DNA from 4 places in the Arthrobacter sp. 9E16 genome. Region 2 is predicted to be linked to each of the others. Evidence: riboswitches for the same ligand, from Rfam matches in the RefSeq annotation. Region 2 holds a riboswitch; each other region holds the start of a gene.
The links. A riboswitch is a leader RNA that binds a small molecule or an ion and turns the genes downstream of it on or off. The one in region 2 is predicted to bind S-adenosylmethionine.
Positions count from the first base shown of each region.

Region 1 (7,380 bases), on a different contig from region 2:
TGGCCTGCATCCGCCGGCTCGGCGTGAACGAAGACATCGTCAACAACGACGGCGGCGCCATCGCCCTGGGGCACCCGCTGGGTTCCTCCGGCTCCCGGATTGCCATCACGCTGCTGAACCGAATGGAACGCGAGGGTGCCTCCCGCGGCATCGCCACCATGTGCGTCGGCGTCGGGCAAGGCACCGCCATGCTGATTGAGGCCGTCTAAATGGGTGCCGACTACAGCTCCTTCACCACCCTGCAGGTCACCGACGGGAACGGGCGCGTCACCGCGGTCCTCAACCGGCCCGAGGTCCGCAACGCCATCGACGCCGCCATGGTCGAAGAGCTGCACCTGCTCTGCGCGGACTTGGAGGAGAACCCCCGGACCCTCATCCTTGCTGGAAGCAACGGGGTGTTTGCCTCCGGCGCGGACATTGCCCAGCTGCGCGAACGCCGCCGCGACGACGCCCTGCGAGGCATCAACTCCACTGTGTTTGCCCGGATCGCCAAACTACCGATGCCCGTCATCGCGGCATTGGACGGCTACGCCCTGGGCGGCGGGGCGGAGCTGGCCTTCGCTGCGGACTTCCGGATTGGAACACCCCGCGTCAAGATCGGCAATCCGGAAACCTCGCTGGGGATCCTGGCAGCCGCCGGCGCCAGCTGGCGGCTGAAGGAACTGGTGGGCGAACCGCTGGCCAAGGAGATCCTGCTGGCCGGACGGGTGCTGAACGCCGAGGAAGCGCTGGCCGCGCACTTGGTCACCGAGCTCGCCGAACCGGAAGACCTGCTGGCCGCCGCGCACGCCCTGGCGGACCGGATTGCCCGCCAGGACCCGCTGGCCGTCCGGCTCACCAAAACGGTGTTTGCCGCCCCGGCGGACGCCCACCCCGCCATCGACAATTTGGCGCAGGGGATTCTGTTTGAATCGCAGGCCAAGTTTGACCGCATGTCCGCATTCCTTGAGAGGAAGAAAAAGTAATGGCAGTTCCCTCCACGGTAGGAGTGCTCGGCGGCGGGCGGATGGGCGCGGGTATCGCCCACGCCTTCGTCACGGCCGGAGCAACGGTGGTGGTGGTGGAGCGCGACGACGACGCCGCCTCCGCCGCTTATGACCGCGTCTCCGGCGCACTGGCCAAGAGCGTCGAGCGCGGCACCGTTTCCGCGGGCCTGGCGGACCTGACCGCGCGTTTGTCCGTTTCCACGAACTATGCGGCGTTCTCCGGTGCCGGGTTGGTGGTGGAAGCAGTGCCGGAGGATTTCGGACTGAAGGCAGCAGCCCTGGTTGCGGTCGAGGAGCAGCTGGGATCCGAGGCCTGGCTGGCGTCCAACACGTCTTCACTGTCCGTCTCCGGCCTGGCGGAAAAGCTGCAGCGCCCGGAGCGGTTTTGCGGGCTGCACTTTTTCAACCCGGTGCCCGCCTCCACCCTGATCGAGGTGGTGCTGGGAAAGCAGACCTCCGAGGAGCTGGCTGAAGCCGCCGCCGCCTGGGCGCAGGACCTCGGCAAGACGCCCGTCGTCGTGAACGATGCCCCGGGCTTTGCCAGCTCCCGGCTGGGAGTGGCCATCGCCCTGGAAGCCATGCGCATGGTGGAGGAGGGCGTGGCCACGGCAGAGGATATCGATGCCGCCATGGTCCTGGGCTACAAGCACCCCACGGGACCGCTGCGGACCACCGACATTGTGGGTCTGGACGTGCGCCTGGGCATTGCCGAGTATCTTGCCGAAACCCTTGGTCCGCGGTTTGAACCGCCGCAGATCCTTCGGGACAAGGTGGCGCGCGGCGAGCTCGGCCGGAAGTCCGGCAAGGGCTTCTTCGACTGGTCCTAGAGTGGCGTGATGGGCAACCGGGATGTGGAGTGGGAAGGCGCGGCGAATGCCCGTGACCTGGGCGGCATCCCGGTTGCCGGCGGCGGCTCCGTGGCACCCGGCCGGATCTTCCGGATGGGCCGGTCCGAATGGCTCACTGAGCGGGGCTGGGCGCAGGCCCGCGAAGCAGGCGTCCGCACCGTCATCGACCTCCGCAACGACGTCGAGCAGGGCCGCCGGGACACCGACCCGGAGGTGGGCGCCGACGCCGCTGCCGGCATCACCTTCCTGACCCGGCCCACGCAGGAAGCGAACGATCCCGACTTCACCGCGCTCTGCGGCCCGTACATGGATTCACCCAAGTGGTATCGGGAGAACCTGCGCCGCTGGCCGGAGAAGATCGCCGCCGTCGTTCAGGCCCTCGCAGACGCCGACGACGGCGCGGTGGTGATCCACTGCTCCGCCGGCAGGGACCGCACCGGGCTCATCATTATGCTCCTGCTCCAGCTGGCCGGGGCATCGCCGGAGGCCATTGCCGATGATTATGAGCAGGCCGTACGCGGCATTAATGCCTTCCACGCCACGCAGGTGCATCCGCGGGAAAAGCCGCTGACCTCCGAGCAGGAAGACGCCCGGGTGGCCGACGGAAGGCGTGAACTGCTCCGCGCCCTGGACGGGCTGGACGCGGAACAGTACCTGCGCGACGCCGGGGTCAGCCCTGCTGTGCTGAAGCGGCTTCGGCGCCGGATGCTGAACTGAACCCGCTACACGGCCTGAGCTTTTCCGGCGTCGCCAAGTAGAAAAAAGAGCGCCGGGCCGGGCCGTCGAAACCGCCGGGGACCAGGAGCGAGGAGTACCGGGCGCACCACTGTGCCGCTCCGCCGGAACCAGCGAGGGCCAGGGCCAGCGTCGGCAGGTCATGGAACCACATCAGCTGCTGCCTGCCGTCCACGACCAGCTGGACGATGCCCAGGTCCAGGTCCACGTAGGCCTGGGCATCCACCCAGTCATCGAAGCCAACAAGCTTCTTGGCATGGATCTGATGGATGTTATGGCCGGGCCGGAAGCTGGCGCAGCGGGTGTCACTGGAAGTGCTCACAGCGTGTTCCTTTACAGGTTGTCCTTGCCTGCGCCGGGCGGCGTCAGGCCGCTTCGTCATCCGAACCACCCGCCGAACATGGGGTTGGTGTGAGGCCAGTCGGAGCTTTTACGGACCCGGATTCCTCCGGGCGTTGGCCACCTCTCGTGAAGCTGACACCACCATAGCGCATGCCGGTGACAGCCGGGAACCGCCGCCGTACGGGAGGCATCAGCGCCAGCCGGCCGCCGGCGCGACATGCTTCACGATGTTTTCCAGCAGCTGCACGTTGTAGTCCACGCCCAGCTGGTTGGGCACCGTCACCAGAAGCGTGTCCGCAGCCTGAACCGCGGCGTCCGCGGCAAGCTGGGCGGCAATGACGTCGGGTTCGCCAATGTAGCTCTTGCCGAACCGGGCCAGGCCGCCGTCGAGCCGCCCCACCTGGTCGCGACCCTCGGCCTGGGCGCGCAGCCCGAAATACCGGCGGTCGGTGTCGGTCACCAGCGGAATGACGCTGCGGCTGACGGAGACCCGCGGAGTCCCCTCATGTCCCGCATCGGCCCAGGCCTTGCGGAACACCGCAATCTGCTCGGCCTGGAGCTCATCGAAGGGAACTCCGGTATCCTCCGTCAGCAGGGTGGAGCTCATCAGGTTCATGCCCTGTTCGCCGGTCCACTTGGCCGTCGCCCGGGTTCCGGAACCCCACCAGATCCGTTCTGCGAGGCCCGGGGACTGCGGATCGATGGCCAGCGCGTCGGAACTGCCGGTCATCATCGGATCCGCGTTCGCCAAACCTGCACCGGCAATCGCAGCCCGGAACACCAGCGTGTGCTTGCGGGCCTCATCCGCATCGGTGCTGTCCCCGGTGGGAACGTAGCCAAATGCCTCATATCCGCGCAGCGCAGGCTCGGGTGAACCCCGGCTCAGGCCCAGCTGAAGCCTGCCGCCGCTGATCAGATCCGCGGCCGCCGCTTCTTCGGCCATGTACAGCGGATTTTCGTAGCGCATATCGATCACCGCCGTGCCCAGTTCAAGCCGGTGAGTCCGTGCGGCCATGGCGGACAGCAGAGGGAACGGCGCAGCGAACTGCGGGGCGAAGTGGTGGACCCGAAGGAAGGCTCCGTCAATGCCCGCTTCCTCGGCTGCCACCGCCGTTTCGACGGTCTGCAGCAGGGCGTCCCTGGCGGTGCGGACAAAGGAACCCTGCACGTCGCGGTAATGTCCAAAGGACAGGAAACCGATCTTCTTCATGTTCATTGACAGCACCGGTTTCCGAGCAGATATTCCCGGCTGCCGGCTCCCCGGCACCACAGGATGAGAGGCGAACAGCATGCACCTGACCATGGTCCCCGGGATTGGCGGCTCCAATGATGAGCACTGGCAAAGCCGGTGGCAGGACGGTGCCGCGGACGTGTCCCGGATTTCGCCGTCGTCGTGGGATGACCCGAACCTGGAGAACTGGATGGACGCGCTCGACGACGCCGCCGGCTCCCGCGGCGGTGACACCATCCTCGTGGCCCACAGCCTGGGCTGCCTGGCCTCCGCCGAGTGGCTGCTGCGCAACCCGAAAGGCGCCCGGGGTGTGCTGCTGGTGGCGCCGCCGGATCCGGCCGAGCCGGCCTTCCCGGACACTGCCGGATCTTTCCGGGACCCGCGGTTGGAGCCGCTTCCGGTGCCCGGACTGCTGGTTGCCAGCGAAAACGATCCCTACTGCACCCTCCCCGGAGCACGGCTGCTGGCCCAGGCCTGGGGTGTCCCCGTGATCGACGCCGGAGCACTGACCCACATCAATGATGAAAGCGGCATCGGGAACTGGCAGCAGGGCCGGGACCTGCTGACCGCGTTTGCCGCGGGGCTGGGCGTTTCCATTCCCCTCGACTGAAAACCGGGTAAGAATGGGGCCCATGAAACTTCCGGTAATGCCGCCCGTAGCCCCCATGCTGGCCAAAGCCGTGACTGCGCTGCCCGAGGGGGACTACTCCTATGAGCCCAAGTGGGACGGTTTCCGCTCCATCATTTTCCGGGACGGTGATGAGTTGGAAATCGGCAGCCGCAACGAAAAGCCGATGACCCGGTACTTTCCGGAACTGGTGGACGCGCTCAAGACCAACCTTCCGCAGCGCTGCGTGGTGGACGGCGAGATTATCCTGATCAGCGAATCAGGGAAGCGGCTGGACTTTGAGGTCCTGCAACAGCGCATCCATCCGGCGGCCAGCCGGGTGAAACTGCTGGCCGAAAAAACACCGGCGGCCTTTGTTGCGTTTGACCTGCTGGCGCTGGACGACACCGGTTTCATGGACCGGCCGTACGCGGCGCGCCGGAGCGCACTGGAAGCCGCGCTTGCCCACGCCGCCGCACCCGTTTATCTGACCAGTCGCACCACCGATCCAGGCACCGCGCAGCGCTGGTTCAGCGAGTTCGAGGGTGCCGGCCTGGACGGCATCGTGGCCAAACCCCTGACGGATCCCTACCAGCCGGGCAAGCGCACTATGGCGAAGTACAAGCATGAGCGGACCGCTGACTGCGTGCTGGCCGGCTACCGGGTGCACAAATCCGGGCCGGACGCCGTCGGCTCGCTTTTGCTGGGCCTCTACAACGACGCCGGCGAACTCACCAACGTGGGGGTGGCCGGCGCGTTCAGCATGGCCCGCCGGCGTGAACTGTTCGCTGAACTGCAGCCGCTGGTGTCGGATTCGGCAGACCACCCGTGGACCGCCGACAAACAGGACACCGGAACGCGCACGCCCCGCAACTCCGAGGGCAGCCGCTGGAGCGGCGGCAAGGACCTGTCCTTTGTACCGCTGCGGCCCGAGCGCGTGGTGGAGGTCAAGTATGACCACATGGAGGGGGAGCGGTTCCGGCACACCGCCCAGTTTCTGCGCTGGCGGCCGGACCGCTCCCCGGACTCGTGCACCTACAGCCAGTTGGAGGAGCCGGTGAAGTTTGACCTGGCGGAAGTGCTGACCGCACCGGCCGGGACGTAGTTTGAGCCTGCCTCTCAGTCAGCGGCGTCCGCGGCAGTGCCCCTTGCCTCCCTGGGCCGGGCGCTCCACGTCCACTGCGGCGGTAATGGCGGCGAAGTAGCCCTCGCTGTATCCGGTGGCCGTGGGATGCAGGGCAAAGGGGCCGTCCGCAAGGATCCAGGGGTCCGGTGAACCGATGCCGTGGCCGGCGAAGGCTTCGGTCACGTCCACGAAGGTGCCGTCGCCCACCTGCCCGGCGACGACGGCGTTGAGCGCGTCTGTTCCGGCGTTGAACAGGTTCTGCGCCTCTACGCTGAGGATTCCCGGCGCGGCGGCCTCGAACAGGTGCGGATAACCGGCCACCACCAGTTCCGCCCGCGGTGCCGCCCGGCGGATCTGCGCAAAGCTGGCCTGCAGCTGGGCAACGACGGCGGTCTCCGCGTACGCCTGTGCCGCCGCCACAGCGGGGGCGCAGGTTTCCGGCAGCACGGGTCCGGCGCAGGCAGCCACCACTGAGCCGAACTGCACGTCATTGCCGCTAATGGTGACGGTGACCAGATCGGTCTGCCGGTTCAGCAGGTTGGCGGAGACGGCGGTGGAGATCTGCTCCGGCAGGTCCACGGGGCCTGCGGGCGGGGCCGGATCGGTGGTCAGTGCCGTGGCGCCGGCGCAGGACTGATCGCTGTCCAGCTCCACGCGCGGCAGGGCGTCCAGCAGGGTCGGGTAGCCCTGGGCTGTGCGGCGGCAGGCATCCAGCAGCGGCCCGCCGCCGAATCCTGAAGCGTAGGAGTCCCCAAACGCTACATAGTCAACCGTTTTGTCCCGGCCGTGGTGGCCGCCGCCGTGGCCTTTGCCGTGACCGTTCCCGTGTCCGTTTCCATATCCGCCCCGGTGGCTGCCGTCTGCCCGGGCATCGGTGCCGGAGCCGGACACTGTTTCCGCAGCCGAAGCCGGCGCCGCGGTCACGGCGCCGGCAAGGGCTCCGGTCAGCCCCAGCAGCAGGGCGCCAACCAGACCGGTGCGTCGGAACCGGCCGGCCGGTTTGGATTTCCCCGGTGACCCGGAGGAAACGGAGAGCGGAGGCAAAACCGTAGTCGGGGAATGAAACTCGTACATGATGCTCCTCAGGGGATGCGGATGTGCGCTCCAACGTAGTCCTGCACAATCTCCGCAGAACACCGTGGGCAGGGTTCCGGCGCACAGAACGGGTAGATTTCCGGTACCCCGACCCGGCAGGGTGTGCTGCGCCACATCCTGCTGTAGGCTAAATCCTATTACTGAACGTCCGGTCAGTTATCCTGCGGTGGCCTGCCGGCCTGCCGCTGGACCTTGGCGCGGACGGGACCGTACTTCAGGTCCCCATCAATGCTTTCGAAAGGGCCAGTCAACGATGACCTCCACAGCCATAGACGTCCGGGTAGTGCCCAGCTACGTTCGGGATTCCTGGTGGACACCGGACCGCTCGGAGCTCACGGCCGCAGGCCCGGCGGAAGTCCGCGATGCCAGCACAGGGGAAACACTGGCCCTGGTCAGTACGGCGGGGCTGG
Region 1 covers NZ_PJIU01000001.1:654,531-661,910, reverse strand. Annotated here, with positions in the region: gene CXR00_RS03105 (acetyl-CoA C-acyltransferase) at 1-209, shown strand, start outside; gene CXR00_RS03100 (enoyl-CoA hydratase/isomerase family protein) at 210-965, shown strand; gene CXR00_RS03095 (3-hydroxyacyl-CoA dehydrogenase family protein) at 965-1,813, shown strand; gene CXR00_RS03090 (tyrosine-protein phosphatase) at 1,823-2,551, shown strand; gene CXR00_RS03085 (hypothetical protein) at 2,505-2,891, opposite strand; SAM riboswitch class IV at 2,907-3,043, opposite strand; gene CXR00_RS03080 (LLM class flavin-dependent oxidoreductase) at 3,102-4,127, opposite strand; gene CXR00_RS03075 (alpha/beta hydrolase) at 4,201-4,752, shown strand; gene CXR00_RS03070 (ATP-dependent DNA ligase) at 4,775-5,854, shown strand; gene CXR00_RS03065 (SGNH/GDSL hydrolase family protein) at 5,873-6,949, opposite strand; gene paaZ (phenylacetic acid degradation bifunctional protein PaaZ) at 7,224-7,380, shown strand, end outside.
Region 1: another riboswitch for S-adenosylmethionine. It lies ahead of CXR00_RS03085 (hypothetical protein); the one in region 2 lies ahead of CXR00_RS08175 (flavin reductase family protein).

Region 2 (7,380 bases):
GAGCTGCTTTGCGCCCGGGTAGTGCGCGTCCCGCAGATGCGCCGGGATGCCCTGTCCCCGGCCGGCTCGCACGTCGGCTATGGCGGCGTTGATCCCGTTGTACGCGGCATTGGATTTGGGTGCGGTGGCAATGTGCACCACGGCTTCGGCCAGGATGATCCGGCCCTCCGGCATGCCGATCATCTGCACTGCCTGGGCGGCGGCGACGGCGGTCTGCAGCGCGGTGGGATCCGCCATGCCCACGTCTTCGGCCGCGGAAATCATCAGCCGGCGTGAAATAAAGCGCGGGTCCTCCCCCGCTTCCAGCATCTTGGCCAGGTAGTGCAGGGCGGCGTCCACATCGGAGCCGCGCAGGGATTTGATGAAGGCACTGGTGACGTCATAGTGCTGGTCCCCGGCACGGTCATAGCGCAGGGCCGCCACATCCAGTGCTTTCTCTGCGTCGCTCAGGGTGACCTCGGGGACGTCCTCACCCTCGGTGCGTTCGGAGTAGGCGACGCCGGCGGCAGCTTCCAGCGCGGTCAGTCCGCGGCGGGCGTCCCCGGCAGCCAGGCGCACCAGATGCTCCAGGGCTTCGTCGCTGAGGCGGACCCGTCCGGCCAGGCCCCGCTCATCCGTCACGGCCCGCAGCAGCAGTGCGGCAATGTCCTCTTCGGTGAGCGGTTTCAGGGTTAGGAGCAGGGACCGGGACAGCAGGGGCGACACGACGGAGAAGGAGGGGTTCTCCGTGGTGGCCGCCACGAGGACCACCCAGCGGTTTTCCACCCCGGGCAGCAGCGCGTCCTGCTGGGCCTTGTTGAACCGGTGAATCTCGTCCAGGAACAATACGGTGGTGATGCGGTGCAGGTCCCGGTTGGTGAGGGCCTCTTCCATGACGCGCCGGACGTCTTTCACGCCTGCGGTGATGGCGGAGAGCTCGACGAACTTTCGGCCGGAGCCGCGTGCGACCACATGGGCCAGGGTGGTTTTCCCGGTTCCGGGAGGACCCCACAGCATGACGGAAGACGGGCCGGCCGGACCGCGGTCATCGGCGGACTCAGCCAAAGTGCGCAGCGGAGATCCCGGCCCGAGCAGATGCTGCTGGCCCACTACTTCATCAAGGGTGCGCGGCCGCATCCGCACCGCCAACGGGCTGCGCGGACGCTTGGGGGCGCCGTCGTCCGTGCCGGCACCGAATCCCGCGCCGTCGCCGTCCGTGTCGGAGGTGTCGCTGTCGCTGCTGAACAAATCACTCACCTCACTAGGCTACTCGTGCCGTAGCGTAGGAGTTTGCCCGGCGGATGCCGGCTGCTGTCCGCCTTCCATGGGCAGTTTCACCAGGAGAATCCGGATATGCCTGCCACACGCAACACCTTCGTTTCCGCGCAGCGGCTGCCGGGCTGGCTGGACCGTCTGGCCGCCGGAGCCGGCGCGCTGGACATCACCCCCGAGCACGGTGGCCTTCATGTGTCCACCGCCAACGGCACCGAAGCCGACCTGTTGGCGCCGTGGCCTGACGATGGACGTCCGGGGCGAGGGGCCGACGACGTCGAACGCCTGGCCTCATTGGCCGGCCAGTCGCGGACGCTCGGGATTGTGCTGCTGCGCCGCGGCGGATACGCCGCGGGTGTTGCCCGGGAGGGCCGGCTGCTCGCGTCCAAAACCGGCAACCGCTATGTGCAGTCGCGCACTGCCGCGGGTGGCGGGTCGCAGCAGCGCTTTGCCCGGCGTCGGGCCAACCAGGCCGACGCGCTGGTGGAGACCGCAGCCGAGCAGGCCGCCCGAATTTTCACCGAACATCCGCCGGAGTATCTGGTGTTCGGCGGAGACCGTGTGCTGACCGAGGTGCTGGCGCGGCAGAAGATCTTCGCGCGGTGGAGCAACCTGACCCGGCTGCGTCCGCTCGATGTTCAGGACCCTAAACTGGCGGTGCTGGCTCAGGCTGCTAAGGATGCCTGCTCCGTTTTCATCCGAATTACGGTGCCCTAAGGCGCTTGGCCTGGAGCCGGGCCGTGCCGTGACGGGACCGCCCTCAGTCGGCCAGCCCGAACAGGCGGCGGAGAATCACCTGCGCCGGAGCTTCAGCGGCGTGCCGGAACCCTGTTCCGGCCCACAGGCTGACTCCTTCCGGATTGCCTGCCGCCGCGGCGGCGGCCCGGAGCGGGCTGGTGACGTGATTGATGTACGGGTACGCGTCCGGGGCATCCGGATAGGCACGCATGAAGTCATTGATCAGCCCCCTCGCCGGACGGCCGGAGAAGGCCCGGGTCAGCGCCGTACCTGGATCCCTGCGCCCCTGGATGGCATCCATCAACCCGCCGCGGTGCACCTTGCTGGTCCCGGCTTCGTCGCTGAGCAGCAGCAGGGTTCCCATTTGGACGGCACCCGCCCCGGCGGCCAGAGCTGCGGACGCGTCCTCCGGGGTGGAAATGCCTCCCGCGGCTACCAACGGAAGCGGGCAGGCTTCTCGAACCTGCTGCAGCAGGTCAGTTAAGGAGACCTTCCCCGGCACCTTCCCGCTGTCCAGGGTTCCCCGGTGTCCGCCGGCTTCCGGGCCCTGCACGCACAGGATGTTCGCTCCGGCAGCTGCCGCCGCGCGCGCCTCGCCGGCATCGGTGACCGTCACCACGCTGCAGATTCCCTGCGCGGCAAGTTCGGCAAAGACCGCCGGTTCCGGCAATCCGAAGGTGAAGGACACTACCGGGACCCGCTCCCGGAGGACCAGCTCCAGCTTGGCTTGCCAGGCGTCGTCGTCGTTGGGGTTCGGCATCGCGGGTTCGGGGACCGTGGTTCCGGCTGGCCCCTGTCCTGCTGCTGTGACCAGGTGCTCACGGAAGATCAGGGCCGCTTCGATTTTTCGAGCCCGGGCTTCCGCCTTCCCCGCAGCCTGATCCTGCGCGGCAACCGGGTAGGTGTTGGCAGCATCCGGAACGAAGAGGTTCAGGCCAAAGGGCCGGCCGCTCAGCCTGCGCAGCTGGGTAATCTGGTCCGCCACGGTGCCGGTGCTCTTGTAACCGGCGGCCAGGAAGCCGAGCCCGCCGGTCTCCCCCACAGCAGCAGCCAGCTCCGGGGTGGAAGGCCCCCCGGCCATGGGTGCACCGATAACCGGAAGGGCGAGCGAGTTTAGGGTGAACATGGTGCCCGATTTACAGTGTGACGGTGCCGTCAATGCAGGTGACCGTGGATCCGCCCACCCAGATCTTGCGGTCCCGGGTGAAGACCCGGACCCGGCCGGAGCGCTGGACGGCAGTGCCCTGGGTGACGACGTAGCGTTCCGGTGCCAGCGAGGCTCCGATCAGCCACTGGGCGAGTCCGGCATTGAGGCTGCCGGTGACCGGATCCTCTGCAATACCGAGACCCGGTACGAAGGCGCGCACTTCAAAGTCTGTTTCCGCGTCCGCCGGCTGCGCGCCAATGACGCCCACGCGCAGGTTGCCCATGATCACGGGATTCGGGTTCAGCGCCAGGACAGTTGCGGCGTCCCGGAGCAGCAGTCCCAGCCAGCCGGGTCCGTTGTCGATCCAGTTGGAGGCGAGGATTTGCTCCGGTTCCAGGCCCAGTGCCTGCCGGGCCTGGTCCAGGACATCGTCTTCCAGCGCACCGGAGCGCAGCAGGGGCGGAGCGGCAAACGCCGCGATCCCGGCATTGGCGTGCAGCGTCACGAGTCCTATGCCGCATTCCTGTACGACGACGTCGGGGTACCGGCGCTTGGCCCCGGTCTCCAGCCAGGCGTGGCACGTGCCCAGCGTAGGGTGTCCGGCGAAGGGAATCTCCCCGCCGGGGGTGAAGATCCGGACCCGGTAGTCGGCCCCGTCCACAGTGGGCGGCAGGACGAAGGTGGTCTCGGAAAGGTTGGTCCACCGGGCGAAGGAGGCCATCTCAGCATCCGTCAGCCCTTCCGCTTCGAGCACCACCGCCAGCGGGTTGCCCAAATACGGTTCGCTGCCGAAAACGTCCACCTGTTTAAACCACCGCTGTCTCATTCTTCACACTGTATCCCTTCATCCCCATGACTTTTATGAAGCGGAGTTTACGAACTGTGGCGGGGGTTTGTGTCCCGGTGCTGCCCGGCCTACGTTGGAGCAAGAATCAAGAGTTCCAGCCACGGGCCCTGGCCGGCTGGACGGCAACCCTCTCGCCGTAGCGGGGTGCTCCAGGTGACGATTCGGCCGCCCGGTTTCCAACCGGCCCGGCAAGTACCGCGCTTCGCTACCGACGTATCGGGTTACCGGGCGCTTGAGGCAGAGGATCTTTTGAGCATGGCACTTTTGACCGACCTTCAGCCCGCTGCATTGCGCCGGGCGTTCTCCCGTTTTCCGTCCGGCGTTGCCGCCCTGTGCGCGGTCATCGACGGCGAGCCGCAGGGCCTGGTTGCTTCTTCCTTCACGGTGGGCGTTTCCATGGATCCGCCGCTGGTGATGTTTGCCGTGCAGAACACGTCCCGCACATGGCCGGTGCTGCGGGGCTCGGCCCGGATTGGCGTGTCGATTTTGGGTTCCGATCACGAGGGCGTCTGCAAACAGATTGCGTCCAGGGCCGGAAACCGCTTCACCGGACTGGATCTGCACACGGATGACTCCGGATCATTGTTCCTGGACCGGGCCGCCCTCTGGCTTGAGTGCTCTGTGGAGAATGAGGTTCCGGCCGGGGACCATCAGGTGGTGCTGCTACGGGTGCACGGCCATGCCTCACACGACGATGCCCATGAGCCCCTGATATTCCACGGTTCAGCGTTTCGCCGTCTGGGCGTTCCCGAATTCGCCTGACCGGCAGAAATGTGTCGGCACCGGAAATACGGAGCCGGGAATTGTTTCCACGCGTTTATGACAGCGGCCGTCCGTTACCAATCCTTTACATTCGAAGCCGGCTCCACTATCGTTCTTCGGATTACTTCGGAAGGAAGTAGCGGAGATGACCAGAAACAGAAATGCCAATGGAACATCACGGAATAAGGCAAGGCCCGGCAGAGCGTCGGATTTGCCGTTTATGCATAAGGCCCTGCTTCCCGCAGCGGCGCTGGGTCTGGTGCTGACAGGATGCAGCGCCCAGGAGGAGCCCGAGGCCGCTTCCTCTAAACCGGCCACATCGTCAGCCACAGCCGGGGAGACCGCCACGGCCTCCCCCAAAGCCGGTTCGTCCAGCCGGAGCAGCATCGGCGTGGAACTGCCCCCGGGAAGCACGGAGCCTCCTGCCCCCAGCGACCCCGCCATGCTGGCACTGTTCCGGGCGGACAATCCCATCAGCCTCGAGAGCTACTTCCAGCAAAATCCCCAGGGGCGCCCTCTCAACGCCAGCCTCGTGCTCGAGGAACCCGGCACCGGGAGGAGCACCTTCGATCTGCCCGCGATGGAACCGGGGACCAGCTTCAGCGTGTACCTCACCTGTAACCAGCCCGGGGACTACAGCGTCGAGGTTCGGGACGCTGATTCAAACCCAGTGACCGCTTCCAGCAGCAACAATTGCAATTGGCCGGTCCTAACGTCTTTTGAACACATCGTCACACCCGATCAAACCCCGGCGTCCATCACAGTGGACGGGCCGGACGGAGATTACTGGCTTGTTGTCTACAATTTGCCGGTCCCCACTATGGCGCCCGCACCGGGCTAAAACAGGCTGCCGGAATAATTCACCCAAATTTAACGGCGCGTCGAAAGATGAAGGTGCCCGGCCGCATCAGCGGCCGGGCACCTTCATCATTCTGGAATCCTGCGAAAGACCTAGTCCTTCTTGGCGTCGTCCTTCTTGGCTTCAGCCTTCTTTTCCGGCTTGAAGTCCACGCCGGCTTCCTTGCGCTGCTGGGCAGTGATCGGAGCCGGAGCCTGGGTCAGCGGGTCATAGCCGCCGCCGGACTTCGGGAAGGCAATGACGTCGCGGATGGATTCGCTGCCCGAAAGCAGCGCGACCACACGGTCCCAGCCGAAGGCGATGCCGCCGTGGGGCGGTGCGCCGTACTTGAATCCTTCAAGCAGGAACCCGAACTTCTCCTGGGCGTCTTCCTGCGACAGGCCCATGACCTTGAAGACGCGCTCCTGCACATCGCGCTGGTGGATACGGATGGAGCCGCCGCCAATTTCGTTGCCGTTGCAGACAATGTCATAGGCGTAGGCCAGAGCCGATGCGGGATCCGTGTCGAAGGTGTCCATGAACTCGGGCTTCGGTGAGGTAAAGGCGTGGTGGACCGCAGTCCAGGCACCGCCGCCCACGGCCACGTCGCCCGCGGCAACGGCAGCGGAAGCCGGCTCGAACATGGGGGCGTCAACCACCCAGACAAAAGCCCAGTCATTCGGGTTGATCAGGCCGGTGCGGTGGCCGATCTCCACACGCGCTGCGCCGAGGAGTGCGCGTGCCTCGGTCTTTTCACCTGCGCCGAAGAAGATGCAGTCACCGGGCTTGGCGCCCACCTTCTCCGCCAGGTTTTCGCGCTCAAAGTCGGTGAGGTTCTTGGCAACGGGACCGGTCAGGGTGCCGTCTTCCTGCACCAGCACATAGGCCAGGCCCTTGGCGCCGCGCTGCTTGGCCCATTCCTGCCAGGCATCGAGTGTGCGGCGTGCCTGCGAGGCTCCGCCGGGCATGACGACGGCGCCCACGTAGGGAGCCTGGAACACGCGGAAGGTGGTGTCCTTGAAGAACTCGGTGAGTTCGGTCAGTTCCAGGCCGAAACGCAGGTCCGGCTTATCGGAGCCGTAGCGGGCCATCGCGTCCGCGTAGGTCATGCGCGGGATCGGCGTGGTGATGTCGACGTCGATCAGCTTCCACAGTGCCTTCACCACAGCCTCGCCCAGGGCGATGATGTCATCTTCCTCGACAAAGCTTGCTTCGATGTCCAGCTGGGTGAACTCCGGCTGACGATCCGCACGGAAGTCTTCGTCGCGGTAGCAGCGGGCAATCTGGTAGTACTTTTCGAATCCGCCGACCTGCAGCAGCTGCTTGAACAGCTGGGGAGACTGCGGCAGGGCGTACCAGGAACCCGGAGCCAGACGTGCGGGAACCACGAAGTCACGGGCACCCTCGGGGGTGGAACGCGTCAGCGTGGGGGTCTCAATTTCCACGTAGCCCTCGTCATGCAAGAGGTTGCGGGCCACACGGTTGGCTTCGGAACGCAGGCGCATGTTCCGTGCGGGAGTGGGACGGCGCAGGTCCAGGTAGCGGTGCTTCAGGCGGGCTTCCTCACCAACCTCCACGTGCTCGTCAATCTGGAACGGCAGCGGGTCGGACGTGTTCAGGACCACCACATCATCAGCGATGATTTCCACTTCACCGGTGGCCAGTGAGGGGTTTTCGTTGCCTTCCGGACGCTTCTGCACGGTGCCGGTGATCTGAAGAACGTATTCGTTGCGCAGTCCGTGGAAGACGTCCTCTTCGCGGACCACCACCTGGGCCACTCCGGAGGCATCACGGAGG
Region 2 covers NZ_PJIU01000002.1:306,963-314,342, reverse strand. Annotated here, with positions in the region: gene CXR00_RS08195 (replication-associated recombination protein A) at 1-1,236, opposite strand, end outside; gene CXR00_RS08190 (acVLRF1 family peptidyl-tRNA hydrolase) at 1,333-1,968, shown strand; gene CXR00_RS08185 (nitronate monooxygenase) at 2,012-3,115, opposite strand; gene CXR00_RS08180 (PhzF family phenazine biosynthesis protein) at 3,126-3,962, opposite strand; SAM riboswitch class IV at 4,067-4,184, shown strand; gene CXR00_RS08175 (flavin reductase family protein) at 4,239-4,745, shown strand; gene CXR00_RS08170 (hypothetical protein) at 4,966-5,586, shown strand; gene aspS (aspartate--tRNA ligase) at 5,697-7,380, opposite strand, start outside.

Region 3 (7,380 bases), on a different contig from region 2:
GGAGCTTCGATGACGGGACAGGTATCCATCACCACGTCCAGCCCGGCGTCGGCCGCCCGCTGCGCCGCTGCCTCGTCGATCACGCCCAGCTGGAGCCACACCGCCTTGGCGCCTGCCTCGATGGCCTGGTCCACTATGTTCCCGACACGGGAGGAATTCACGAAGCAGTCAACGACGTCGATCTGTCCGGGGATTTCGCTGAGCTGCCGGTAGCCTTTGTTGCCGTGGACATCGTCTCCCTTCAGGCTCACCGGGATGATTTCCATTCCGAGGTGGTCCTGGATGTAACGGGAGACGCCGACGGCGGTGCGGCGCGGATTGTTGGACAGGCCCACCACCGCCCAGCGGGCGCCCTTGTTGGTCAGAAGTGCTTCGACAACTGCGGGGTTATTGACGTGTGTCATCTGCCGTCCTTCGGTGGGCTCTGGATCGGGCACCAGCTTACGCCCGGCTGCGTGCCTCAGCTCAGGAAAGATTCGATGGCATCGGCCAGGGCGGTCTCCGGCACACTGGCCGTGCTGCCTTCCAGCAGCTGGAACTCCCCTTCCTCCAGGGCATCGGCGGCCCGCCGGGCCAGATCCTGCGTTTCGTTGCCGCTGGCGCTCCCTGCCAGCACCAGCACGGGCACCTGCACACCGCCGAGTCCCTCAAGTTCCGTCTGCAGCACCAGCATCTCGTCTTCACCCTCCTCCAGGGCCAGGGTCGGCTCCAGCGCGACAACCCGCGTGATGACGGCGGACTCCTCGGCGGCGCGCAGCGCCAGGAAGGCACCCGACGCGAACCCGTAGAGGTCTGCCCTTCCGCCGGCCACCTGCACCACTGCCAGCAGGTCATCAACGTCGGACTCGGCCGTGTACTCCTCCCCCACGTCGCTTTCACCCAGTCCGCGCCGGTCATACGTGTAGACGGTGTGGTTTCCGGAGAGCAGCTGCGCCAGGGCCCGGGTACTGGAACTGTTGCGGTCAGCTGTCAGCGGATCCACGATCACCAGGGGCGGACCGTCGCCCTGCCGGGACCAGGCGATGCGGGTGCCGTCGGCGGAAAGGGCCATGCCGGTGGCGCTGGGTGAGGGTTCCATAGCCGACTCCTGCTCGCTAAAGGGTTCACTGCGCGGACCCTTCAAACGTAAGGAGGCAGTCCGTCCCCGGTCAATGGCCCCGCCCGGAACCCGCCCCGCAAACCTCCGGCCGGACGGCGGAACCCCTCAGCGTGCCGGAATCCCTGCCGGCTGAAGCCGGAAGGACGCACCGCGGTGGTTTTCGGGCAGCTTGTCACCGGCACCGAAGAGCTTGTGGCGCAGCGTCCCCGGGGTATATTCCGTCCGGTAGGCACCGCGCTTCTGCAGCTCCGGCACCACAAATTCCACCACGTCCTCGAAGGTACCCGGGGTAATGGCGTAGGCCAGGTTGAAGCCGTCCACATCGGTCTCTTCCACCCACCGGATCAGCTCCTCGGCGACGTCGGACCCCGAGCCCACCAGCCGCGGACCCAGCCCGCCGATCCCCGCGGATTCGGCGATGTCGCGCACCGTCCAGGGTTCGCCGTCGTCCTTCGCTTTTTGGAAGTTGTCCGCGGCAGACTGGATCGCATTGGACTGCACATTGCCCAGCGGCTCGTCCAGGTTGTAGGTGGACAGATCCACGCCGAGCCAGCCGGACATCAGGGCCAGGGCACCCTCGTCGCTGGCGTACCGCTGGTAGTCCACATGCTTGGCTTCGGCTTCCTCGGATGTTGCCGCGGTGATGATGGTCAGCAGCGTGTAGATCCGGATGGAGTGGCGGTCCCGGCCGGCGGCTTCGGCGGCATCACGAATCCGGGTGACCGTGGCCCTGAGCTTTTCCTTCGTGGGGGCGCCCACGAAGACGGCCTCGGCATTGCCGGCGGCAAAGGCAATGCCCCGCGGCGAGGCGCCGGCCTGGAAGATCACCGGGGTGCGCTGCGGTGACGGCTCACTGATATGGATGCCGGGAACCTTGAAGTACTTGCCCTCATGGTTGATGTCATGCACCTTCGCCGGGTCGGTGAAGATGCCGCTGTCCTTGTCCCGGACGACGGCGTCATCCTCCCAGGAGCCTTCCAGCAGCTTGTAGATCACCTCGAGGTATTCATCCGCGTGGTTGTAGCGCTCGTCGTGCTCAAGCTGGTCTTCGGCACCCATGTTGCGGGCCGCCGAGGGCAGGTAGCCGGTGACCACGTTCCAGCCGACCCGGCCGTTGGTGAGGTGGTCCAGGGTGGAGAGGCGCCGCGCGAAGGGGTAGGGGTGTTCATAGGCTGTTCCCGCGGTGATGCCGAAACCGAGGTGCTCGGTGACCAGTGCCATGGCGGAGACCAGCAGCAGCGGGTCATTCACCGGCACCTGGGTGCCCTGCCGCAGTGTGGCCTCGTTGGAGTTTCCATACACGTCATAGGTGCCCAGGACGTCTGCGATAAAGATGCCGTCAAACAATCCGCGCTCGCAGGTTTGGGCCAGGTTGGCCCAGTAGCGGAGATCCGTGTAATTCGCGGACTGGTCCTGCGGATGGCGCCACAGTCCCGGAGACTGATGGCCCACGCAGTTCATGTCAAAGGCGTTGAACCGGATCTGCCGCCGGCTGTTCTGAGGTGTTGAGGAAGATGATTCGGACACGGGGAAATCCTTCGGGACGGGACGCACCCGCTGGGGCGCCGTACTTGCCGTTCGCGGACGCGACACGGCCGGATCCTCATCTGGGGCACCCCGCTACGGAAAGAGGGTTGCCGCCCAACCAGCCAGAGCTTTGCGTTGGGACTCATGATCCTTCGCCACCAGTATTTGCACAGCGGAACAGGCAAGGAAAGAACATGACCCCGTGTGAACGGATTTATGACCCCGCATGACCACTGGTTGGCAGCATTCCCCATCCTGTCCCAGACTCCACAGATAGCCTGGCCTCCACTCCCCCGCCGGCGCCCCCGCCGGCACAGGCGGCGTCGAAATATTACGCGGGGGACTTGCCGGTTTCCGCAATCGCGCGTTTAGTTGCTCTTGACCATCCCGAGCGGCTGAGAGACCTGGATCAGTGAAGCCGCAGCAACCCTGGTTGCCGTACCTCCTCCTTGAGGGACGGCAATAGCGAGGACAACACCGCAGGAGGCCTCCCGGCCCAAGGCGTTATCCGTAGGGTGCTACTGCCAGGACCGATGGAGAGTTAACATGACCGCTCTGGCTTCACAGTCCCCTGCCGCCGCGCCGCCCCAAACGCGCGCCGCCGGTTCCGCCCTTCCCGTTGCCTTTTCCTCCCTCGGCCGCGCATTCGGCTCCGGCGGTGAAACCCACCAGGTGCTGCGGGACATCACCTTTGACGTACATGCCGGCGAAGTCCTGGCCATCCTGGGCTCCAGCGGCTGCGGAAAGTCCACGCTCCTGCGGGCCGCAGCCGGCCTGGACGCTCCAACCAGCGGGGAAGTCCGGATCAACGGAACACCCGTGCGCGGCATTGATGACCGGTGCGCCGTCGCGTTCCAGGAACCGCGGCTGCTGCCCTGGCAAACCCTGCAGGCCAACATCGCCATGGGCCTGCCCAAGGGCATCAGCGCCAAGAACGGCAAGGCCAAGGTGGCCGAACTGCTGGAGCTGGTGGAACTGGCCGCATTCGCCAAACACCGTCCCCGGGCAGTTTCCGGTGGCATGGCGCAGCGCGCTTCTCTTGCCCGGGCCCTGGCCCGCACGCCCGGCGTGCTCCTGCTGGATGAACCGTTCGGTGCACTGGATGCCCTGACCCGGCTGAAGATGCAGGACCTGCTGCTCGCGGTTCACCGGGCCACCCCCACCACGGTGCTGCTGGTAACCCACGACGTGGACGAAGCCCTCCAGCTGGCAGACCGCATCATCGTCCTGGGCAGGGAGCCCGGTGCTGCCGGAGCCACCATTACGGACACCATCACCGTGCCCGGCCCGCGCCCGCGGAACCGCGCCTCGGCCGAGCTGGCCCGAATGCGCGGCGAGCTCCTGGCCCGCCTCGGCGTCGACCGCCACTAAAACTTCTCCCGGCGTCACCCCTCTAAGGGCCGCTACCCCCGCCGTTCTGCGCCCATTTTGCGCATGAACCGCGATGCCTCGCAGCCAACTCATCAGAAAGAATCCCCATGAACAGCCGTTCCCTCAGTTCCCCCTCAGCTTCCCGCACCGCGCTCAAGACCCTGGCCGCAGCCGCCGCCGCAGCTTCCCTGCTGCTGACCGGTTGCGTGGCAGGCGAGGATTCCGATGCCGCCGCCGACGCCGGCGCGGCCGACGGAGGAACCCTCACCCTCGACTTCGCCACCTACAACCCGCTCAGCCTGATCATCAAGGACCAGGGCTGGCTGGAATCCGCCCTCGCCGACGACGGCGTCACGGTGGAGTGGGTGCAGTCGGCCGGCTCCAACAAGGCCAATGAAAACCTGCGCTCCGGGGCGATCGACGTCGGTTCCACCGCAGGGTCCGCAGCGCTGCTGCACCGCGCCAACGGATCCCCGATCAAGGCCATCGACATTTTCTCCCAGCCGGAATGGGCGGCCCTGGCGGTGGGCGCCGACTCGGACATCACCTCCGTGGCGGGCCTCAAGGGCAAGTCCGTGGCGGCCACCAAGGGCACCGACCCCTACTTCTTCCTGGTCCAGGCCCTGGACGAAGCCGGACTGAGCCTGGACGACGTCACCGTGGAACAGCTGCAGCACGCAGACGGCCGGAGCGCCCTGGAAAACGGATCAGTGGATGCCTGGGCAGGGCTGGACCCGATCATGGCGGGTGCCGAACAAAACGGTGCCCGGTTGATCCACCGCAACCTGGACTTCAACACCTACGGCATCCTTGCCGCCAACGAATCCTTCCTCAAAGAGGATCCGGAACTCGCTCAGACAGTGGTCAACGCCTATGAGAAGGCCCGCGCGTGGGCTGCTGAAAACCCGGAGGAAACGGCGCAGATCCTGGCCGATGTTGCCGGCCTGGACCTGGCGGTGGCCCAGACCGTGGTGCTGGAACGCAGCAACCTGGACGTTGACCCCGCACCGGGTGAGGCCCAGCGCAGCGTGCTTGAGAAAATCGGCCCCACACTGGTGGAAACCGGGGACGTCGCCGGCCAGGACGCCGTGGACAAGGCACTGGACGGCCTGTTCGATGACTCCTTCGTGAAGTCCGCTGATCCCGAGTCCATTTCGGATGCACAGTGAGTTCGGCCCTGAAGACCCCGGCATCCGCGAGCGCCGGTGCCGGGAATGCAGCGCCGGCCGGCACCATCCTGGCCAGCCGCTGGACCCGCGCGGGCCTGGGCCTGGTGGTTCCCGTCCTGGTACTGGCCGCCTGGCAGATCAGCACAGCCGCCGGAATCTTCAGTCCGGTCCAGCTGCCCTCGCCGTCGGCCGTCTACACTGCCGCAGCTGACCTGATCGGCCGCGGCCAGCTGGGCAACCACGTGGCCATCTCCACCCAGCGGGTGCTCATCGGTTTCGCCGCCGGCGGGCTGCTGGGCCTGGCCCTGGGCGCCGTGCTGGGGCTGTCCCGCCTGGCCGACATCCTGCTGGGTCCGATGATCGGCGCACTGCGTGCCGTGCCGTCGCTGGCCTGGGTCCCCCTGCTGATCCTGTGGCTGAAGATCGGCGAGGACTCCAAAATCACGCTGATTGCGATCGGTGCCTTCTTCCCGGTGTTCACCACCGTGTCACTGGCCCTGCGCCACGTGGACCGGAACCTGGTGGAGGCCGCCCGCGCCTTCGGACTCAACGGGCTGAAACTCCTGACCACGGTGCAGCTGCCCGCCGTCGTTCCGGCGGTATTCTCCGGGCTGCGGCTGGCGCTGGCACAGTCCTGGCTGTTCCTCGTGGCCGCGGAACTCATCGCCTCTTCCATGGGGCTGGGCTTCCTGCTGACCGATTCGCAAAACAACGGGCGCACCGACCGGCTGCTGCTGGCCATCATCCTGCTGGCGGTGATCGGCAAGATTACCGACGCCCTGCTGGGACTGGCCGAAAAGAAGGCGGTGGCCAAATGGGCCTGAGCACAACACTGCAGGAAACACTCGAAGAAGCACTGCAGGATGTGAAGAGCTCGGCGGCGGACCCAACCACCGAAACCGAGCGGATCGCCTTCTGGGAGGCGGCAGCCCGCCGGCTGCAGTGGGAGCAGCCCTGGCACACGGCGCACACGTTTACCCCGCCGCAGCGGCTCAGCGGACCGGAGACCCCGGAGCCAGAGGCCGAGTACAGCGTCCCTGCCATCGAATGGTTTGCCGGCGGAACCCTGAACGTCGCGGTGAACTGCGTGGACCGCCACGTTGCCGCCGGCCGCGGGGACAAGGTGGCCCTGCACTTTGAGGGCGAACCCGGAGACCGGCGCACCGTCACCTACGCGGATCTGCAGCGCGACGTCTGCCGCGCCGCCAACGCACTGCTGAACCTGGGCATCGGCAAAGGTGACCGCGTGGTCATCTATCTGCCGGTCATCGTGGAAACCATCGTCATCACCCTGGCCTGCGCCCGGATCGGCGCCGTCCATTCCCTGGTGTTCGGCGGCTTTTCCGCCGAGGCCCTGAAGTTCCGGGTTGAGGACACCGGCGCCAAGCTGCTGGTCACCACCGACGGCCAGTTCCGCCGCGGCGCCGCCGTGCCGGTGAAGGACAATGCCGATGCAGCCGTGTCCGGGGCCAACGCCGTCGAACACGTTCTGGTGGTCCGCCGCACGGGCTGCGACATCGCCTGGACCGAAGGCCGCGACCTCTGGTGGCACGAGACCGTGGACACCGCCTCCGACATCCACGAACCCGAGGCGTTCGACGCCGAAACACCGTTGTTCATCATGTACACGTCCGGAACCACCGGACGTCCCAAAGGCCTCGTGCACACCATGGGCGGTTACCTGACCCAGGCGTCCTGGAGCTATGAGTTCCTTTTCGCCAACCCGGACGAACGTGCACGGGAAGCGGACGTCCACTGGTGCACCGCGGATCTGGCCTGGGTCACCGCGCACACCTACGAGATCTACGGGCCGCTCTCCAACGGCGTCACCCAGGTGATCTTCGAGGGCACCCCGAACACCCCGCATCCGGGACGGCATTTCGAGATCATCGAGCGCTACAAGGTGACCAGTTATTACACCGCACCCACCCTGGTCCGGTCGCTGATGGGCTGGTTCCCCGACGGCGTCCCGGACACCTGGGACTTGTCCTCCATCCGCCTGCTCGGCACCGTGGGCGAGGCCGTGAATCCCGAGGCGTGGCGGTGGATGCGCGGGCAGCTCGGCCGCGGCGAAGTTCCCGTGATCGACACCTGGTGGCAGTCCGAAACCGGCGCCACCATCCTCTCCCCGCGTCCCACCGACACCGGCTTCAAGCCCGGCTGCGCCTCCCGTGCCCTGCCCGGGGTATCCACCCGGATTGTGGATGACGCCGG
Region 3 covers NZ_PJIU01000001.1:1,352,965-1,360,344, reverse strand. Annotated here, with positions in the region: gene CXR00_RS06580 (CoA-binding protein) at 1-404, opposite strand, end outside; gene CXR00_RS06575 (alpha/beta fold hydrolase) at 461-1,078, opposite strand; gene CXR00_RS06570 (LLM class flavin-dependent oxidoreductase) at 1,205-2,626, opposite strand; SAM riboswitch class IV at 2,662-2,776, opposite strand; gene CXR00_RS06565 (ABC transporter ATP-binding protein) at 3,173-3,997, shown strand; gene CXR00_RS06560 (aliphatic sulfonate ABC transporter substrate-binding protein) at 4,105-5,166, shown strand; gene CXR00_RS06555 (ABC transporter permease) at 5,232-5,990, shown strand; gene acs (acetate--CoA ligase) at 5,981-7,380, shown strand, end outside.
Region 3: another riboswitch for S-adenosylmethionine. It lies ahead of CXR00_RS06570 (LLM class flavin-dependent oxidoreductase); the one in region 2 lies ahead of CXR00_RS08175 (flavin reductase family protein).

Region 4 (7,380 bases), 540 kb from region 2:
ACGGGAGCCGCCGGTGGACGTTGAGGCGGATGCGCGGATACTCCGTTCGGCGGAAGACGCCTCGGCTGCTCCTTCCGTGAGTGTCACGATGGTTTCCTCCACCTGCTCACGGAAAAACTTGACCCCGCCCAGGGGTGACGACACTTCCTTTAACTCCGCTATCCGCTCTGACAGTGCAAGGACAAGACTGATAACCGGCTTCTTGTAGAGAAACAGAAGCACGACGATGGCTGCCGGCCATGCCAGCAAAGAGACCAGACTAGTTATGAAGACAAGCCATTCTGCGGTCATATCTTCGCCCCCTGCCCCGGCTATCCGGCATCTGCGGCACTAACTGTGCCAATGCTGGTATAACTGCCGACCGACTAGCTCCTATTATCCTTTCCAACAGATGAATAAACAGGGTCTGTGGCCATATTCAGGGGTTTTGACTCCACATATTGGTACAGGCCAATGAATGGACGCCCGCCCGCACCATCAGGGGTAATTACCGCTACGCCAGGCAGAGGCAGAACGGGTGTCCGGCCGGGTCCAGAAAAACGCGAAAGGTGGTACCCGGCTGGTACGGATGCTTAGTGGCACCGAGCTGCAGCACCGCCGCCTCGGCTTCATCCAGGTCATCAACATCCACATCAATATGCACCTGCTGCGGAATATCCTGTTCCGGCCAGACCGGCGCCGTGTAGTTTTCCACCTGCTGGAAGCAATAGCGCTGGCCGGTGGCATCGGTAATGTCAGTCCAGCCGTCGTAGGATTCATCCTCATGCAGGTTCACCGTCCAATCCAGCAGGGCACCGTAAAAGGTGGCAAGTGCCGCGGGATCAGGGCAGTCAATGACAGTGGTGGGAGTGCGTGCGATAGCCATGGCTGGAAACATATTCCCTCGGCCTGTATCTGGCAAGATGGAGCCATGAAGATATCCCGCGCCGACACAGCTGCCGACGCAGGTTTCTTTCCGTGGCCCCGTGAGGTGCCCGCGGAATGGATCCTGCGGGCACATCCGATCATCCTCATGGTGTCAGCGCTGGTGCTGTTCCATCAGTTTGCTCCCCTGCCGGCCAGCCCCATGGGCTTCGTCAGCGAGTTCTTTGTGCTGAGCACCGCCTTCTCCATGTTGTCGTCCCGCAGCCGCAGGCGAAACCAGAATGCCAGGGGTCCCGAGGCGCCTCATACCGGGTCGGAGCGCCCCGCGGAATAGGAATGCCGCCCTCCGGGCGCAGCAGTCCCTGCCGGTAAGACAGAACAAGCCGGACCCCTGTCGGGTCCGGCTTGTTCTGTCTTTATCCGCAGGGACTGGCCTCAGCTCGCGTCTGCCAGCGTACTGGGGCTGCGAAGCCGGGAGAGATAGCCGGCAAATTCATGCAGCTCTTCCGCCGACCAGTCATCCAGGATGTGGCTGTCCAGCATAATGCCGGTTTGGACAGAGCCCACCCGTTCCTCTGCGGCCGGTGTCAGGACCAGCACGCGGGCGCGGCCGTCCCGGGGGTCGGCCTGCACCTCAATCAGTCCCAGTTCCTCGAGCTGTCGCGACTGCCTGCTGATGACGCTTTTGTCCACCATCAGCAGGTCTGCCGCCGCTCCGGAATGCAGCGGGCCCTCGCGCTTGAGCAGTTGCAGCATTTTGAGGCCAAACAGGGGCAGGGTCGGGTCGATGCCCTTGGCTGCGTCCCGCATGCGGCTGCGAACGGTTTCCGTGAGAAGACGCAGGTTTTCCTCAACCTCGTGCAGGGCCTTTGTCCGGCCCAGCTCCTGCGGTGTCACTTGGGCTGGCTCTCCGGGTTGGCAGTCCTCACCGGTGAGACCGGATCCACCAGGGCCACGGCGCCCGTCGCCACGTCGGCCAGTGCAAGCTCGGCCGGTGAGGGACGTTCGTTCCGGGCCGCTGAATCCGCAGCGGTGTCGGATGCCCGGGTCTCCGCCGGGGCGGAAGCTACGGCGATGCCGGCGGTCGCCGCAGGATCAGCGGTTGCGGCGGCCTTCTTCAGCTGTACGGCATTCTGGCGGCCAAGCTTGGCGTTCGGAATGAAGATGACAGCCAGCAGCGTGATGACGGCCAGCGGAACGCTGTACAGGAAGACCGAGCCGACGCCGACGCCGTACGCACTTTCCACCAGCACGGCAATGGCGTCAGGAAGTTCGGAGACCTTGGGGATGGATCCGCTGCCCAGGGCCACGGCGGCCGCAGCCTGGTCAGCCGGCGCCAGCGCACCGATGCCGTCCTTGATTTCGGAGGCAACGATGGTCCCGAGCACCGAACCCAGCACGGAAACACCCACGGTGCCGCCGAGACTGCGGAAGAAGGTCACCGCGCTGGTGGCCACACCGAGGTTCTTCACCTCAATGGAGTTCTGGACCACGAGCACCAGGTTCTGCATCAGCATGCCCAGGCCTGCGCCCAGAACGGCCATGTAGATGCCGACCAGCACCAGGTTGGTGTCATAGGCCAGCGTGCTCAGCAGGATGGAACCCACCACGGTGAGCACACCGCCGGAAATCATCACGGCCTTCCACTTGCCGGTGCGGCTGATGATCGTTCCGAACAGCGTGGAGGAGACCAGCAGGCCGGCCATCATGGGGATGGTCAGCAGGCCGGACTCGGTGGGGGTGGCACCGCGGGCCAGCTGCATGTACTGCGCCAGGAACACAGAAGTGCCGAACATGGACACGCCCACGGAAATGCTCGCCACGACGGCAAGGGTGAAGGTGCGGTTCTTGAACATGGACAGCGGAATGATCGGTTCCGGGGACTTGAATTCAACCAGCACGGCAGCGATCAGCAGCAAGGCGGATCCGGCGACCGTCAGGAAGGAGGCCAGCGAGGCCCAGCCGAACTGGTTGCCCGCCAGGGTCACCCAGATCATCAGCAGCGACACACCGCCGGCGATCAGGACAGCACCCAAGTAGTCGATGTGGACCTTGCGCTTGGCGTGCTGGGGCAGGTGCAGGGTCATCTGCAGCAGGATGATGGCAGCCACCGCCACCGGCAGGGCAATGAAGAAGTTCCAGCGCCAGCCGAAGGCGTCAGTGACAACACCGCCCAGCAGCGGTCCGCCCACTGTGCCCACCGCCATGACGGCACCAAAGAGTCCGGCGTACTTCCCGCGGTCGCGCGGGCTGATGATGTCAGCCATGATGATCTGGCTCAGCGCGGCGAGACCACCGGCACCCAGACCCTGCAGCACGCGGAAGACAATCAGCGTGCTGGTGTCCTGCGAGAAGCCGGCCAGGGCCGAGCCGAGCACAAAGATGCCAAGAGCGAGCTGGATCAGCAGCTTGCGGTTGAACAGGTCAGCAAACTTGCCCCACAGCGGCGTTGACACCGTTGTGGCCAGCAGTGTTCCCGTCACCACCCAGGTGTAGGCGGACTGGTTGCCGTCAAGGTCCGAGATGATCAGCGGCAGGGAGGTGGAAACCACCGTGCCCGCCAGAATCGAGACAAACATGCCAAGGAGCAGGCCGGAAAGGGATTCCAGCACCTGCTTGTGAGTCATGGTCCCGTCCGGGGAGGCGGTCCGCTTGGGCACCTTGGCCTTCTTTTCGGACTTTTTTTCGGGGGGACGTTCTGCGGGGGACATCGGGCTCCTGCTAGTAGTTGATTTAGATCAACTATATAAGTAATTGCCCTTAGTCAACTAATTTCGTGGCGTATCGCACACCCTTGGCCGGACGCCCGGTCCCGGGTCCGGATGGCACCGCCGTGAACCTCTGTGACCGCCGATGACGCACCGAGACGCCCCTGAGGTCAAAAACGGTCATCGCTGGCCCGGCCGTGATCCATGGGCTAGCTTTTCCTTAACCATCCCGAGCGGCCGAGAGACCTGGATCGACGACGCCGCAGCAACCCTCCCCGCCCAGCAGCGGGGAACGGTGCTACTGCCAGGACCGATGGAGAAGCTGCGCGCTTTCGTTGGTCAGCTTCGCCCTGCCCCGGCACGGCGAAGCTGACGCCGGCGAACCTGCGTCGCCCTCCGCCGGGCGATGATTCAGGAGCCTGACGTGAGCCCAGCAAGACCTCCCAAACCCCATCCCCAGATACCCCGCACCCTCGCCGTCCTCACGGCAGGGGCCATGCTCGCCACTGCCGTTTCCGGTTGCGGCGGGCCGGCCGCAGCCAGCGGCAGCGACACCTTTGTCTTTGCCACCGGCAAGGACATTTCCTGCCTGGATCCCCACGTGGACGGCGACATGCCGCAGGCATCCATCGCAGCGAACTACCTGGATTCCCTCGTTTCACAGGACAGCGGCGGCACCATCCACCCGTGGCTCGCCACAGCATGGTCAGTGTCCGGCGACGGCCTCACCTACACCTTCACAGTGCGCGACGACGTCTGGTTCACCGACGGGACAAAACTCACCGCGGAAGCAGTGAAGGCAAACCTGGACCACATGGTGGATCCAAACACCCAGTCAGGTACCGCAGGCGGTTACCTCAAACCCTACGAGTCCACGCAGGTAGTGGACCCGACCACCGCCGTCGTCACCCTGAACCGCCCGTATGCGGCGTTCCTTGAGGTGCTCGCCCAGCCCTTCCTCGGCATCCAGTCACCCGCGGCCCTGAAGCGGCCGCAAGTGGAAAACTGCCACTCGCCGGTGGGCTCGGGACCGTACAAGATCCTGGACTACGTCCCGCAGTCCAAGGTCACCCTGGTCCGCAACGAAGACTACAACTCCGCTCCGCCCTACGCGCAGCATGACGGCCCGGCACACATTGAGAAGATCGAATGGCGCATTGTTCCCGAAGACTCCACCAGGTACGGCCTGCTGCGGGCAGGCCAGGCGGACGCCCTGGACCTCATGCCCTCGGTCCACTTTGCCGAGGCGGAAGCGGACGGAAACGTGGAGCTGACCCTGCGTGACCGGCCCGGAAACCCTACCAACCTCATCCTCAACACCACCCGTGCGCCGTTTGACGACCTCAACGTCCGCAAGGCTTTCCTGCACAGCGCCTACGTGGACGCGGGCATCAACAGCGTCTACTTCGGCACCGTCACCCGGGCCGGCGGGCCGCTCAGCTCCACCACCGGTTTCTACTCCCCCGATTTTGAGCACGTCTATGACCCGGACCCCGCCGAAGCAGCCCGCCTGCTCGATGATGCCGGCTGGACGGAGCACGACGCCGAAGGATACCGGGTGAAAGACGGCGAGCGCCTGAGAGTTCATTTCCCGTACACCCCCGGAGCCTGGCCCGCTGCGCACCAGGCGCTGGTCACTCAAATCCAGGCGACAGCGAAGCAGGCCGGCTTCGAGGTGCTGATCGAGAACGGCGACGCAGCAACCGTGAGCGAACTGGGCAACACCTTCGAATACGACCTTCGCGCCGATTACTGGAACACCAACACCGCCGATGTGCTCCGCATTGTCTTCTCCTCGGAATACACCGAGTCTGCCGGCTTTGTAGCCAACGGATCGGGCTTTCGCAATCCCGGGCTGGACTCGATCCTGAACGCGGCACTTGCCACCGACGATGCTGCCGTCCGGAAGGACCTTTACCACCAGGCCCAGCAGATCGTCAGCGACCACGCCCTGCAGCTGCCGCTTTACAACCAGGCCAGCCAGGTGGCCCTGCGCAGCGACCGCTGGACAAACCTCACCCTTGAACCCAGCCTTTCCCTCCCCTACCTCTACGACGTCACGGCGGTGGATCCCCAATGAGCACCCAATCCCTTGATCCCCTCAACACGGCACCTCGCACAACGGTGTCCGGAGGCAGCACCGGCCGCATTGTCGGTAAGCGGGCCGCCGGCAGCGTTTTTGTCCTCTGGGCGGCCGTCACCCTCACCTTCTTTGTCCTGCACCTCACGCCCGGCGATCCCGTAACAGCGATCCTCGGGGGTGCCGGATCCTCCCCGTCGCCCGAGACGGTGGCAGCGGTAAGAGCCCAGTACGGACTCGACCGGCCCGTTCTTCTGCAGTACCTCTCCTATCTGGGCAACCTGATTACCGGGGACTTTGGGGTGTCCTATATCTTCAAGGTTCCCGTGATCGAGATCATCGGCCCGCAGATCCTTCCCACCCTGCAGCTCGCCGGACTGGCGCTGGCCTTCGCATGGGTCATCGCCCTGGCATTCACGCTCCTCACGGTGGGCCGCGGACGCCTGCTCGACGGCGTCGGCCGGACCCTGGAGGTGTTCTTCGCTTCCCTTCCCCCGTTCTGGGTGGGCATCATGCTTGCGGTCCTCTTCGCCGTCATCCTGGGCTGGTTCCCGGTAGCCGGAGACGACGGCTTCCGCTCGCTCGTCCTGCCGGCGCTCTCACTGGCCATCCCCCTGTCCGGGTTCATCGCCCAGGTCACCCGGTCCTCCTTCGAAGAAGCCCTGGCTCAGCCGTTCATCCTGAGCGCCCGTGCCAGGGGGCTGAGCGACGCCGCCGTGCGGCTGACGCATGCCCTGCGGCACGCCATCCTGCCCGGCCTCACGCTCTCCGCGTGGGCAGTGGGCTCACTGGTGAGTTCCGCCGTCGTCGCCGAGATCATTTTTGCCCGGGCCGGGCTGGGGCGTTCCCTCGTGGATGCCATCATCAACCGCGATATGCCGGTAACCCTGGCCGTGGTGTTCATTATTGCCGCCGTCTACATCCTCGTGAACCTCGCCGTGGATCTCCTCTACCGCGCGGTGGACCCCCGCAGCAACCCGACAGGAAGTGCAGCATGACCACGATTGCCAGACCCGCCTCAACAGTGCAAGAGCCTACCGGCCCGCTGACCGGCGGGACGCCTTCGCGCACCCTGCGGCTGGTCCGCAGCACTCCCGCCGGTGTGTGGATGGCCGGCGCGCTTTTGGTGTTCCTGGTGCTCGCCGCCGTCGCCCCTTCCCTGTTCCTGCGGCAGGACCCCTATGAGATTGATCCCGCCAACGCCTTCCAGGCGCCGGGCGCCTCCCATCTGTTCGGCACCGACCAGAACGGCCGCGACATCCTGTCCCGGGTGATCGCCGGCACCGGCCAATCACTGCTTCTGGGCCTGGCGGCCACGGCCATCGGGCTGATCCTGGGCGGTGCACTGGGCATTACTGCCGGAGTGTCCGGCAAGCGGCTCGACTCGGCGATCTGCCGTTTCGTCGAAATCCTCTTCGCCTTCCCCGGCCTGCTCCTGGCCCTGATCGTGATCGCCGTCTCCGGCACCGGCGTCGTCACCGCCGCGGTTGCCGTGGGAATCGGATCCGCCCCCGGCTACGCCCGGATGCTCCGCACCCAGACCCTGCAGGTGGTGGCCGCCCCCTATGTGGAAACGGCTCTCTCCCTGGGCCGGTCACGCTCCCATATCCTCCGGCACACCATCATCCCCAACGTGGCGCGCCCTCTGTTTGTCCTCGTCACGCTCGGCATCGGACAGTCCATTGTCTGGGCATCCTCCCTGAGCTTCCTCGGACTCGGCGCACAGCC
Region 4 covers NZ_PJIU01000002.1:851,779-859,158, forward strand. Annotated here, with positions in the region: gene CXR00_RS10670 (hypothetical protein) at 1-291, opposite strand, end outside; gene CXR00_RS10675 (VOC family protein) at 494-865, opposite strand; gene CXR00_RS10680 (hypothetical protein) at 911-1,198, shown strand; gene CXR00_RS10685 (MarR family winged helix-turn-helix transcriptional regulator) at 1,300-1,761, opposite strand; gene CXR00_RS10690 (MDR family MFS transporter) at 1,758-3,491, opposite strand; SAM riboswitch class I at 3,794-3,892, shown strand; gene CXR00_RS10695 (ABC transporter substrate-binding protein) at 3,997-5,652, shown strand; gene CXR00_RS10700 (ABC transporter permease) at 5,649-6,650, shown strand; gene CXR00_RS10705 (ABC transporter permease) at 6,647-7,380, shown strand, end outside.
Region 4: another riboswitch for S-adenosylmethionine. It lies ahead of CXR00_RS10695 (ABC transporter substrate-binding protein); the one in region 2 lies ahead of CXR00_RS08175 (flavin reductase family protein).